One region of the Cupriavidus sp. WKF15 genome, then DNA from elsewhere that is predicted to be linked to it. Evidence: predicted binding sites of a transcription regulator. Region 1 holds the regulator's gene; each other region holds the start of a gene.
What was found. Region 1 encodes FNR, which switches genes on or off when oxygen is low (the NO sensors DNR and NnrR bind a similar motif). Its sites were predicted from a motif close to TTGATNNNNATCAA; they were not measured.
Positions count from the first base shown of each region.

Region 2: the regulator FNR is predicted to act here: its motif matches at 1,600-1,613, upstream of CupriaWKF_RS29725 (universal stress protein).
Region 3: the regulator FNR is predicted to act here: its motif matches at 1,429-1,442, upstream of CupriaWKF_RS32840 (universal stress protein).

Region 1 covers NZ_CP119572.1:1,344,249-1,347,501, reverse strand. The annotation lists gene scpB (SMC-Scp complex subunit ScpB) at 1-295, opposite strand, end outside; gene CupriaWKF_RS06405 (sulfite exporter TauE/SafE family protein) at 844-1,599, opposite strand; gene fnr (fumarate/nitrate reduction transcriptional regulator Fnr) at 1,679-2,404, shown strand; gene CupriaWKF_RS06395 (hypothetical protein) at 2,453-2,698, opposite strand; gene CupriaWKF_RS06390 (FixH family protein) at 2,695-2,910, opposite strand; gene ccoG (cytochrome c oxidase accessory protein CcoG) at 2,995-3,253, opposite strand, start outside.
Region 2 covers NZ_CP119573.1:2,692,700-2,695,952, forward strand. The annotation lists gene CupriaWKF_RS29715 (CBS domain-containing protein) at 18-488, shown strand; gene CupriaWKF_RS29720 (universal stress protein) at 499-1,335, opposite strand; gene CupriaWKF_RS29725 (universal stress protein) at 1,803-2,246, shown strand; gene CupriaWKF_RS29730 (DoxX family protein) at 2,307-2,732, shown strand; gene CupriaWKF_RS29735 (MarR family transcriptional regulator) at 2,958-3,253, shown strand, end outside.
Region 3 covers NZ_CP119574.1:622,488-625,740, forward strand. The annotation lists gene CupriaWKF_RS32835 (universal stress protein) at 1-720, shown strand, start outside; gene CupriaWKF_RS32840 (universal stress protein) at 1,568-2,407, shown strand; gene CupriaWKF_RS32845 (BON domain-containing protein) at 2,725-3,183, shown strand; gene CupriaWKF_RS32850 (hypothetical protein) at 3,229-3,253, shown strand, end outside.

The sequences.
Region 1 (3,253 bases):
CAATGATCGCCAGCGTCTCCATGACCGCTCGGGAATACTTGGGCGGCTTCTCGGGATTAAGGCGATCCAGGTATTCCCGCATCTCCGGTCGGCTCTGGAAACGCCAGCCGCTGGCCAACGCCACCAACTCGACCCCACGCTGGCGCCAGTCCTGGCGCAATTCATCAAGCAGGGCCCGAATCGTGTCAGCGCCGACATCATCGGCAAACAGCCGACGCAGGTCGCTCACGCGCAGGGGCTCCTGCGCACAGATCAGCGCAGTCTCGAGGACGATTTTCGCCTCTTGGGTATTCATGTTGGGTGTGCAGCCTGTCTTTGCACCTGCTCCCGGACGAACCCGGAGCCCTGGACATTGTGGATTCAGCGGTGCGATTGCCACCGCCATCTCGTCGCGCAGCAAACCCGAAAGCTCTTCGCCTCGAGGCCGTGCATCTTCTGTTGCATCGATTTGCCGGGTGTGTTCCGGCAGGAGATTGCCCGGTCACCGGCAAGTACCAGTGCACGAACCTCTTGCACGCGCCCATATGGGCAGACATGGCCTCCGGCTAAAGTCCGCCTCGGCCGCAAGAAAAACGGATATCGGAAGCAGGGCCAGCAATGACTGCACCACGGCCGCAAAGCCAGCCGGACTTTTGAACAGATATTGTGAACCGGATGGACTGCGGAAAGGTTCGGTGCCGAATTGTCGGCGCTTTGCCCGAAACCCTGGGCGCGCCCCCTTTTTGGAAGGGCTGCCGGGCGCCGCTCGGAACCACGCCGCGCGATACCGCAATGGAGATGATTGTATGGCATTCCAGCCCACACCTGCAACCACCGCGCGGCGCCAGAGCGTATGGAGTGGTTTCAGAACACCAGGCAGAACCCATGCTCTGCCAGGGAATGTGGCAACAACACCGCTCGGCCGATTCCCAATGCACCGAATGCCATGACGGCCAAGCCGGCCCCGACCCTTACCCAGCTCCGTCGCGACCAGGCGCGCAAAAGCCCCGAAAAGCTCGACAGCGCCAGCAGATTAGGCAACGTACCGAGGCCAAAGGCGCCCATCACCAGCGCCCCCGAGGGCGCATTTCCGGCCAGCAAAGCAAGGGCCAGGGCCCCATAAACCATGCCGCAGGGCACCAAACCCCAAGCCAGTCCCATCCCATAGCGGCGTGCCAGGCCGCCCCGCCGAGCCTTGGCTTCCGTCGTCTTTCTGCCCAATCGAGCCATGCCGGCGGCACTGGCGCTAACCGCACGCGCCGCGAGGCGCTCCAGCCACACGATGGTAAAGGCCTCGCCGCGTATCAAGCGCCAGCCAGACAGTAGCAGCAAGGCGCTGCCGACTCCGAACAGCCAGCGCTGGACGGGCAGATAGTCCTGACGCCAGGCCGTCGCCCCCAAGGCGCCCAGCAGCGCACCAAGCAGCATGTAAGTGGAAATACGCCCGACATGCATGACAAGGAGCTCCACGAGCCAGTCCTGTGGGCGCCGCACAACGGCAACGGGTACGCCGGCGGCGCGTTGCTCGACAGCCAGCGCTACGCCACCACACATGGCAGCGCAGTGGAAGCCCCCTAGCAAGGCGAGCATGAAAACACTGAGTAGCACACCAAAAGTCAACTGCAACTCCCTACCGCATCACATCGCGCGTTAAAATGCACGTATTGCGCCCTCGCCGCTCCAATACTGCAGGTTCCAATTGCTAACATCCATCCCCGTCACCGAGATGTCGCCCCGTTGCTCCACTTGCGGCATGGGGCAATTGTGCCTGCCGGTGGGCATGAGCCAGCAGGACCTGCAGAAGATGGACACCCTGGTGCAGGAACGTGTCCGTGTCCACAAGGGCGAAACTCTTTACCGCATGGGCGATCCGCTGACTGCGGTCTATGCCATTCGCTTCGGCACCCTGAAGACGCATGTCACCACGGAAGACGGCCGCTCGCAAATCACCGGTTTCCACTTGCCAGGCGAAGTGGTTGGCCTCGACGGCCTGGGAGAGATGCAGCACGCCTCGGATGCCACCGCCCTCGAAGACACGGAGGTATGCGTCGTTCGCCTGGCCGATCTCCAGTCGCTGTCCATCGACCTGCCATCGTTGCAGCAGCAGTTCCTGCGCCTGATGGGCAAGGAAATCTCGCATGACCAGCTCATGCTCGTCACGCTTGGCTCCATGCGCGCCGAGGAGCGGCTTGCCGCGTTCCTCATCAACCTGTCCGAGCGCTTGTCCGCCCGCGGGTATTCGTCGACCGAGTTCGTCATGCGCATGAGCCGGGAAGAAATCGGCAGCTACCTGGGTCTGAAGCTCGAAACGGTCAGCCGTCTGTTCTCACGATTTGCCGAGGCCGGCTTGATCCAGATCCGTCAACGTCACGTCAAGCTAGTCGACATGGCGGGCATCAAGCAAGTCTACAGCCGCTCCTGCTGAGGCCATCTGACCGCCTCGCGTGGCAAGGCGGTCAATTCCTGCCGCTTCTTACTCCAGCTCGTCCGTTTCGCTGAGCTTTGTCGGCATGGTGTACAGCGTCAGTCCGCTGGACAATGCGCAGAATATCCAGGCCAGCAGGAAACCGATCGTATAGACCGCCTCGCGCGAGGCCTCGATCGGCTGACCGAAGAAATTCAGGTCGCCAGGGTCCACCACGGAAAACACAGTTGCCGTGGCAACCCCGGCCATCAGGAACGCCGGCCACAGTACCCACATCAGCCAGCGCAGCCTCATGGCTGCCTCGCTTGCGGTGCCTTGGCACTGCCCGAGGCACCTGCCACCTTCTCGACAACCAGGCCATGCCGGGCCACACCATCGACCACTGGCCGGTCAGGATGAGTGGAAGCCAGCCAGATAGTCACGCCGCAAGCCACCATGGCCAGCAACGGACCACTCATCAGCAGCCACGGCCACGGCTCTTTCCACCACGGATTGCTTTCTTGCATCGCCTTGCCCCCTTCGTCAACGCCTCATCGAGGCGCTCGCGGTTTGGTACGGCACAGCGCCGACGCGCCGTGCCGCCCTTAGCATCACAAATTGCGTGGCACGATGAAACTGGTAGATTGCCTGATTTGCGCACTACCTTGCCCCGCACCTTCGCTGGTCACTGTCACGCTGATCTTGTGCGTACCTTGCGCGGCATCGTCGATCGGCACGCGAATCCGGATCGGCACCAGCCTGTTCGATGTCGGCGCCAGAGCCTGCGCGTCCGGATCGTACTCGACGGTCATGTTCTTCAGTTCGTCGCTCTCGGCCTTCACGCTGATGCGCATGGGCGCCTCGGTGGTA
Region 2 (3,253 bases), on a different replicon from region 1:
GTGGGAGGGAACGAAAGATGAAAGTCGACGAGATCTGTTCACGCGGCGTGACTCACATTGCCATGACCGGCGGCCTTCATGAGGCTGCAAGGCTCATGCGCGACCACTGTGCCAGCGCACTGCTCGTCACGGATGGCATGCCGGGCCGGCTGTACGTCAGGGGACTGGTGACGGATCGGGACATCGTTGTCCATGGCCTCGCCGACGCTGACGGCTTCAGCGACAAGACCGTGGCCTCGGTCATGACGCAAGGTGTTCTTTCGATCGAACGGGACGCCCATGTAGGCGAAGCGCTGCGCACCATGCTCGCCCACGGCGTCCGGAATCTCGCGGTGGTAGGCGAAGACCGCGCGCTATTGGGGGTACTGTCCATCGATGAAGTCATCTGCGCGCTGGTTTCGGATATGGCCCTGGTGGCAGGCATCTTCCAGCGCGCGCGGACTGGCGACGCGCGCCATACCGAGCAGCCGCGCCTCTACCTTTTCTAGGATGCTGTTTTCAGTGCGAGAACAGCACCGGGACCGTCATCGATGCCAGCAAGGTCCGCGTCACCCCGCCCAGCACCAGTTCCCGCATGCGTCCGTGCCCGTACGCCCCCATTACGATCAGGTCCGCATCGAAATCCGCTGCCCTGGACAGCAGAAGTTCACCGATTGTCAGGTCGGATCCGCCCGGGCCATGCTCGACTCCCACGGTCACGCCTTGTTGCTCGAGAACACGTGCCGCGTGTCCCACCGGTGTGGCATCGGGACGCATTTCCTTGGCCGCAGTCGGCGCGCTCAGAATGCGCGCCTGTGCCCCCGCGATAAGTGGCAAGGCGTCATGCAGGGCTCGCGCGGCTTCGCGGCTGCCGTTCCAGGCGATCATCACGCGGGCGCCTGTCGCGGAGAAACTTCCGGCGCAGGGAACTACCAGGACAGGCCGGCCGCTCTCCAGCAGCAAGGCTTCGAGAATCTGTCGCGCGACGGGCCCCTCGGTGCCGTTCTCATCGTACTGGCCAGCCACGATCAGGCCGGCCTCGCGCGATTCACGCAGCACTGTCGACAGCGTATCGTGCTCCGCAGCGCGCCACTCGGCGCCGGCGGACAATTGCTGTGTCGACTCACAGAATGCCTGACGCACGCGCTCCCTGACCAGCCGGCGCCGCTGCATGTCGTCTTCGACAAACTGCCTGGCATTCTCCATCAGGTAAAACCAGGCGGGGTCGGGGATGAAACCCGCAAACAGCCCTATCAGGGGACACATATTGGATTGCGCCAACTGCGAAGCCAGCGCCAGACGCTGGTCGGAAGCCTTGCTGCCGTCCAATTGAACCAGAATGCTGCTGTAGCCCATGTTCACTCCTTCACGCCAGAGCGGGCCTGACCATGACCTGGCTCCGACTGCTGCCTGGCCAGGAGAACTGGCAGGCTGGTTTTCGCTCTGACCCCGCTGGCTAACGCGCAGCACCTCACAACTACACTAGGTCGCACGCGCCGCCAGGAGTTGGGCTGGATCAAGTTATTCACTGACGACTGCACTGACCAGCCAGAGTCGGGTACGCGAAGAGGGCGCCCAGCCACGATCGTCCTGCAAGGCCGCATCGACTGAGCACGCGGATTGACATGCATCAATGCCGGGGCGGTTTGGCTTCCTACGATCCAGTCATGGTCAGGGAGAGCGATTCCCGGCAGACGGTGTTGACCCTGCGCGGGCGGGCGAAAGCGGCAAGATCGCCTCATGGACGGGTGTCGCGTCCGTACCCTATCGTCACCACGGCGGCTCGTGAGCAGGCAGGGCTTCCCACTTGTAGGAGACTGAGCATGTACTCAAAGATTCTGGTTGCCATTGACGGCAGTGAGTGTGGCGAGCGGGGCCTGGAAGAGGCGATCGGCGTGGCACGCGCCTGTGACGCGGAACTGGAAATTGTCCACGTCATTGACGGCGGCTATGAGTTGGCGGAAGTGCGGGCCGGGCTGGTCAGGGAAGGACACAAGCTTCTCGCGCAGGCACAGGCAAGAGCCGAATCAAGCCAGGTGCGCAGCCACGCGATCCTGATCGACGAGATCCTGGCGATGGGTGACGTCGGCAACCAGATCCGGAAGATCGTGGAAGACAGCCACGCCCAGCTCGTCGTGATCGGAACACACGGCCGCAGCGGGATCCGTCGCATGCTGATGGGCAGCGTGGCTGAAAGCCTCGTACGCCATTGCAGCGTACCGGTCCTGCTTGTCAGGGCTCATAAGGACACCGAGGCTGCGTCCTAGCCGGCTGTGTCGGTCCCGGCGACGGCTTCGCTGACGCTCATTCGATTTCGGAGTACGGTCATGTCCACGACCACCATTTCCATCACGCCGACAACCGCTTCGCGGCTCTACTCGGTCGGCCGGGCCCTTCTTGGCTCGCTCTTCCTGATCTCCGGTTTCCTGAAAATGGGCAGCTTTGCGGGCTACTCCGCCTGGATTGCCAGCGCTGAACTGCCGTTACCGAATCTGCTGTTAGTGCTGACCATCCTGATCGAGATTGGTGGCGGCTTCGCCCTCATTTCGGGTTGGAATGCGCGGTGGGGCGCGCTGCTCCTTGCACTGTTCCTGGTGCCCACGACGGTGATCTTCCATGGCTTCTGGCGCGCCGATTCCGCAGACGTGATCAACCAGATCAACCACATTCTGAAAAACGTCTCGATCCTGGGCGGTATGCTGGTTGTATTCACGGTTGAGTCAACGCGGAACCGGAACGGACCCGCGGCCTGACCGATGGCTCAGGAGCAGCTGGGCGTGCTGCGGGCGCCAGATGCCCGTGCGCGGCCAATTCTTGTGATTTTTCCTATCTCAATGACCGATGGTTCATCCATTGAGTCAATTTGATATCAGCCTACCTGCAAATCGCATATCATTGACAGCTTGGAAACGCCTACGCGATTGCCTTGACTGGCCCCCTTGAGGAAGGGCGGCACCGAGGCAGGACAGATTACAAGAATGAGACGCCAGACCATGAAGGCATCCCGGGCGCAGACGCCCGAGAAGACGAGGGAGGGGGCGCCGTCGCCGGCGCAGGCACCTGCGGCGCTGCCCAGTCGGTTGCCTTACCTGATTGGACGTACCGACCGAATCGTCAAGCGCCGCCTGGGCGAGGTGCTGGCCCCGCACGGGCTGACCCTACCGCAGTTCACGGCGCTCTCCGTCTTGCACGCGCGCGGCCCGACCTCCAACGCGCAATTGGCCGAGCGCTCACTCATCTCGCCTCAGTCAGCCAATGAGGTGGTCAAGACGAT
Region 3 (3,253 bases), on a different replicon from region 1:
GGCTTCATTCCCGATCCGGCATGGTTCTATCTGATGGACAACGCCGCTCTTTACATCGAAGCAGACCGGCAGCGCCGCCAGTTGGCAAAGGAAAGCATTCGTGACCAGTTCCACGAGGCGACGAAACACCTATCCGCCGGCGTGGAATGGCGGTCGGCCGAGCATGATGTGTTGTCGACGGTGCTCCGGGAATCGCGCGAGGCAGGGCTGGTTGTTGCCGGTCAGTACGATGCAAACGGCGAGGAAGGCCCGGTCGCGGGACAGATCCTCGAGGTCTTGCTGTTGGAAAGCGGCCGGCCGGTTCTTGTGGTCCCGTGTGACGGGGGATTCCCTGCAACAGGTTCGCGTGTGATGGTCGCCTGGAATGGAAGCCGGGAAGCGACGCGGGCATTGCACGACGCGTTGCCGATGATCGGCGGAGCGACGGCACGCGTGCTATGCGCCCAGACTGCGGCCCAGGAGGCAAGGCCGGACGCGACGCCGGTGGCCCACGCGGTGCGTGTCCTCGAACGTCACGGAGTGACGGTGGAGGTCGAACACGGCTCCAGCGGTTCCGACCTGACCATCGGTGAACTGCTGCTGTCGCGAGCCGCCGACTTCGATGCCGACCTGATCGTCATGGGCGCATACGGCCACGGGCGGATGCGCGAGCTTGTCTTGGGCGGCGTTACCCGAACCTTGTTGTCGTTGATGACCGTACCGGTGCTCTTTTCGCATTGAGCCACGGATCGCCGTGCCGATGCCGGATCCCTGGCCTATCCGGCAAGTTCGCCCCCAATACCGATGGCGCGAAGAAGCCGGAAGGGAAAGCCCAGTGATCGCTGAGCCAGGTTGTCCGTCACGTTCGCCGCACGCCGGCTCCCTTGTCTTCCGTGCAACACAATAACAAGGTACCTCGAGTCGGTTACTTCTTGTGGTGGCGCGGCGAGTGACGTTGAACCGGATCAGGCCATTGTGATCGCTACAGCCTCTTCTGGCTTTCAGCGAGGACGCAAACGACTCGGAGTGCGCGCAGTCGTGTTGCGATAGGTCGCAAAGGCGGACGCTAGATCTTGACTGTGAGCCGAAATGGTCTTCCAGCGCGTCTGCGGTCACCTTAAGGTCAGGACGGATTCGGGAAAGAGAATCTGGCTCATGGCAGCAAACCCGCGTGCAAGCGGTTGACCGTTATCACTCTGCGTCGCTGCGCGCGAGCAGAACAGGAAGCCTGGTCCTGCCAATCACGCCTTGCGACACGCTTCCCATCACGAGGCGTCGGAAGCCACGCCGCCCGTGCGTTCCCATGACGATCAGGTCGGCCTTCACTTTCCGGCTTCCGAAACGATGGTGTCGGCAACCAGATCGGGGGAGTTAGCGCGCTCCAGCAATCGGGTGACGCACAGAATTCCTGCGACGCCGTCAAGGCTATATGCCACGACGCAGTGGGACTTGACGTGCATCAAGCGGGACGAGGGCGTTGCGGCGGCTGCGGGTCGCCGGCAGGAAGCTTGACATATGACAAGCCCACGCATGGACGAGGATCTACATTGAATCGCTGAACACCACATCGGATAAGCGGAGAATCTCCATGGACTTTGCCACCATCCTGGTTCACCTGGATGCCAGCAGACGCATGCACCAGCGCCTGAACATCGCCATTCAGCTTGCGAAGAAGTTCCAGGCGACGCTGGTCGGTATGCTTGCGATCGGGCAACCGGATCCCCGCTCCGTCCGCTATCTGGTGGATGGCGATCGGTACCTGGCGTCATACGGCGAATGGCATCGACAGGTCGCCGAAGTCGCCCGCCATGCATTCCAGGGGGGCACGGACGAACTGCTGACGCCGACCGAGTGGTACGCGCCCGAGTGGGCCACGGCCGACAACGTCGTGGCGCAAGCGCATACCGCGGACCTGCTGGTACTGGGGCAGCATGACCCTGCAGACAAGGATGCCTATGTCCAGCATCACTTCGTCGAGTCCGTCGTACTGCAATGCGGCCGGCCCGTGCTGGTCATTCCCTATGCCGGAGTCTTTCCGGAGATCGGCAAGAGGATCCTCGTGGCGTGGAATGGCAGCCGTGAAGCGGCGCGAGCCATCCAAGACGCTCTTCCGTTCCTCCGGCGCGCCGAGACTGTCGAGGTGGTTGCCTGGAACGCACCGAACCTGTCGGCGGACCTGTGGCTTTCGCCGCCGCGATTCGCCATCGAATGGCTGGCGCGACACGGCGTGCAGGCAGGGCTTCACGATTTCACGGCCGTCAGCGGCGACGACACCGGACAGATGCTGCTGTCGCTGGCGGCCGACTGTGGGGCCGACCTGATCGTGATGGGTGCCTATGGTCATGGCCGGATGCGAGAGCTTGTGCTCGGCGGCGTAACGCGCACCATGCTGCAATCGATGACCGTGCCTGTCCTGCTGTCGCACTGACACTTCCGGCGCGCAGGAGATAGCCATGAACAGGTGTTCAGCAATACGGGCGCGGGCAGTGGCGTGGTCTTGCCTGGTGTCAACGACGCAGTTCTTGTGCGAAGCCTGCACGTCGATGCCGAATTTCCCGCGTCCGCCCACGCCGCGGGCTTCCCTTGAAACAGGGCACGGCGCAACGAACGGGAGCGCGAGCGCTCCGGCCACGCCCCGGTCAACGCTTCATGTCTGAGTAGTCCGGGCGCAGCATTGGCCAGAGCCGATACTGCGCAGGCGTAGCGCGTCTCGTTCCGCTACGCGCTTGCCATGAGATCTTATCCATGAAAGCTGATCTTCAACTCAAGAATGGAGTCGATGAAGAGCTGAACTTGGATCCGGCCATCAATGCGGCGGCTGTCGGTGTCGATATCCATGAAGGCGTTGTAACGCTCAGCGGGCATCTCCTCAGCTACGCAGAGAAGCTCGCTGCGGAGCGAGCCGCCGAGAAGGTGTCGGGCCTGCGCGCGGTGGTCGTGAATCCGGATGTGAGGCCTGCAAGCGTCGTTAGCGACGAAGCGATTGCTACTGCTGCACGCGATGCTCTGCAGTGGGAGCGGATCGAAGCCGCGTCGCGTCGGCATGCCGAGCGTGAGGCGAAGCGTACTAATGTATCGATGCGGGACGGCACGGTGACGCTCAGCGGCCATGTGGGCACGCGCGCCGAGCGACTGGCGGCTATCGGCGCTGCATGGTCGGCGCCCGGCGTGGGCGCCGTGGTGGACAACCTGCAACTGTCCTGACAGGCGGTATGCCAGGGAGCGACGCTGGCGCAAGGAGGCTTGATTATGCCTTGGAGTTTCGGCAACTATC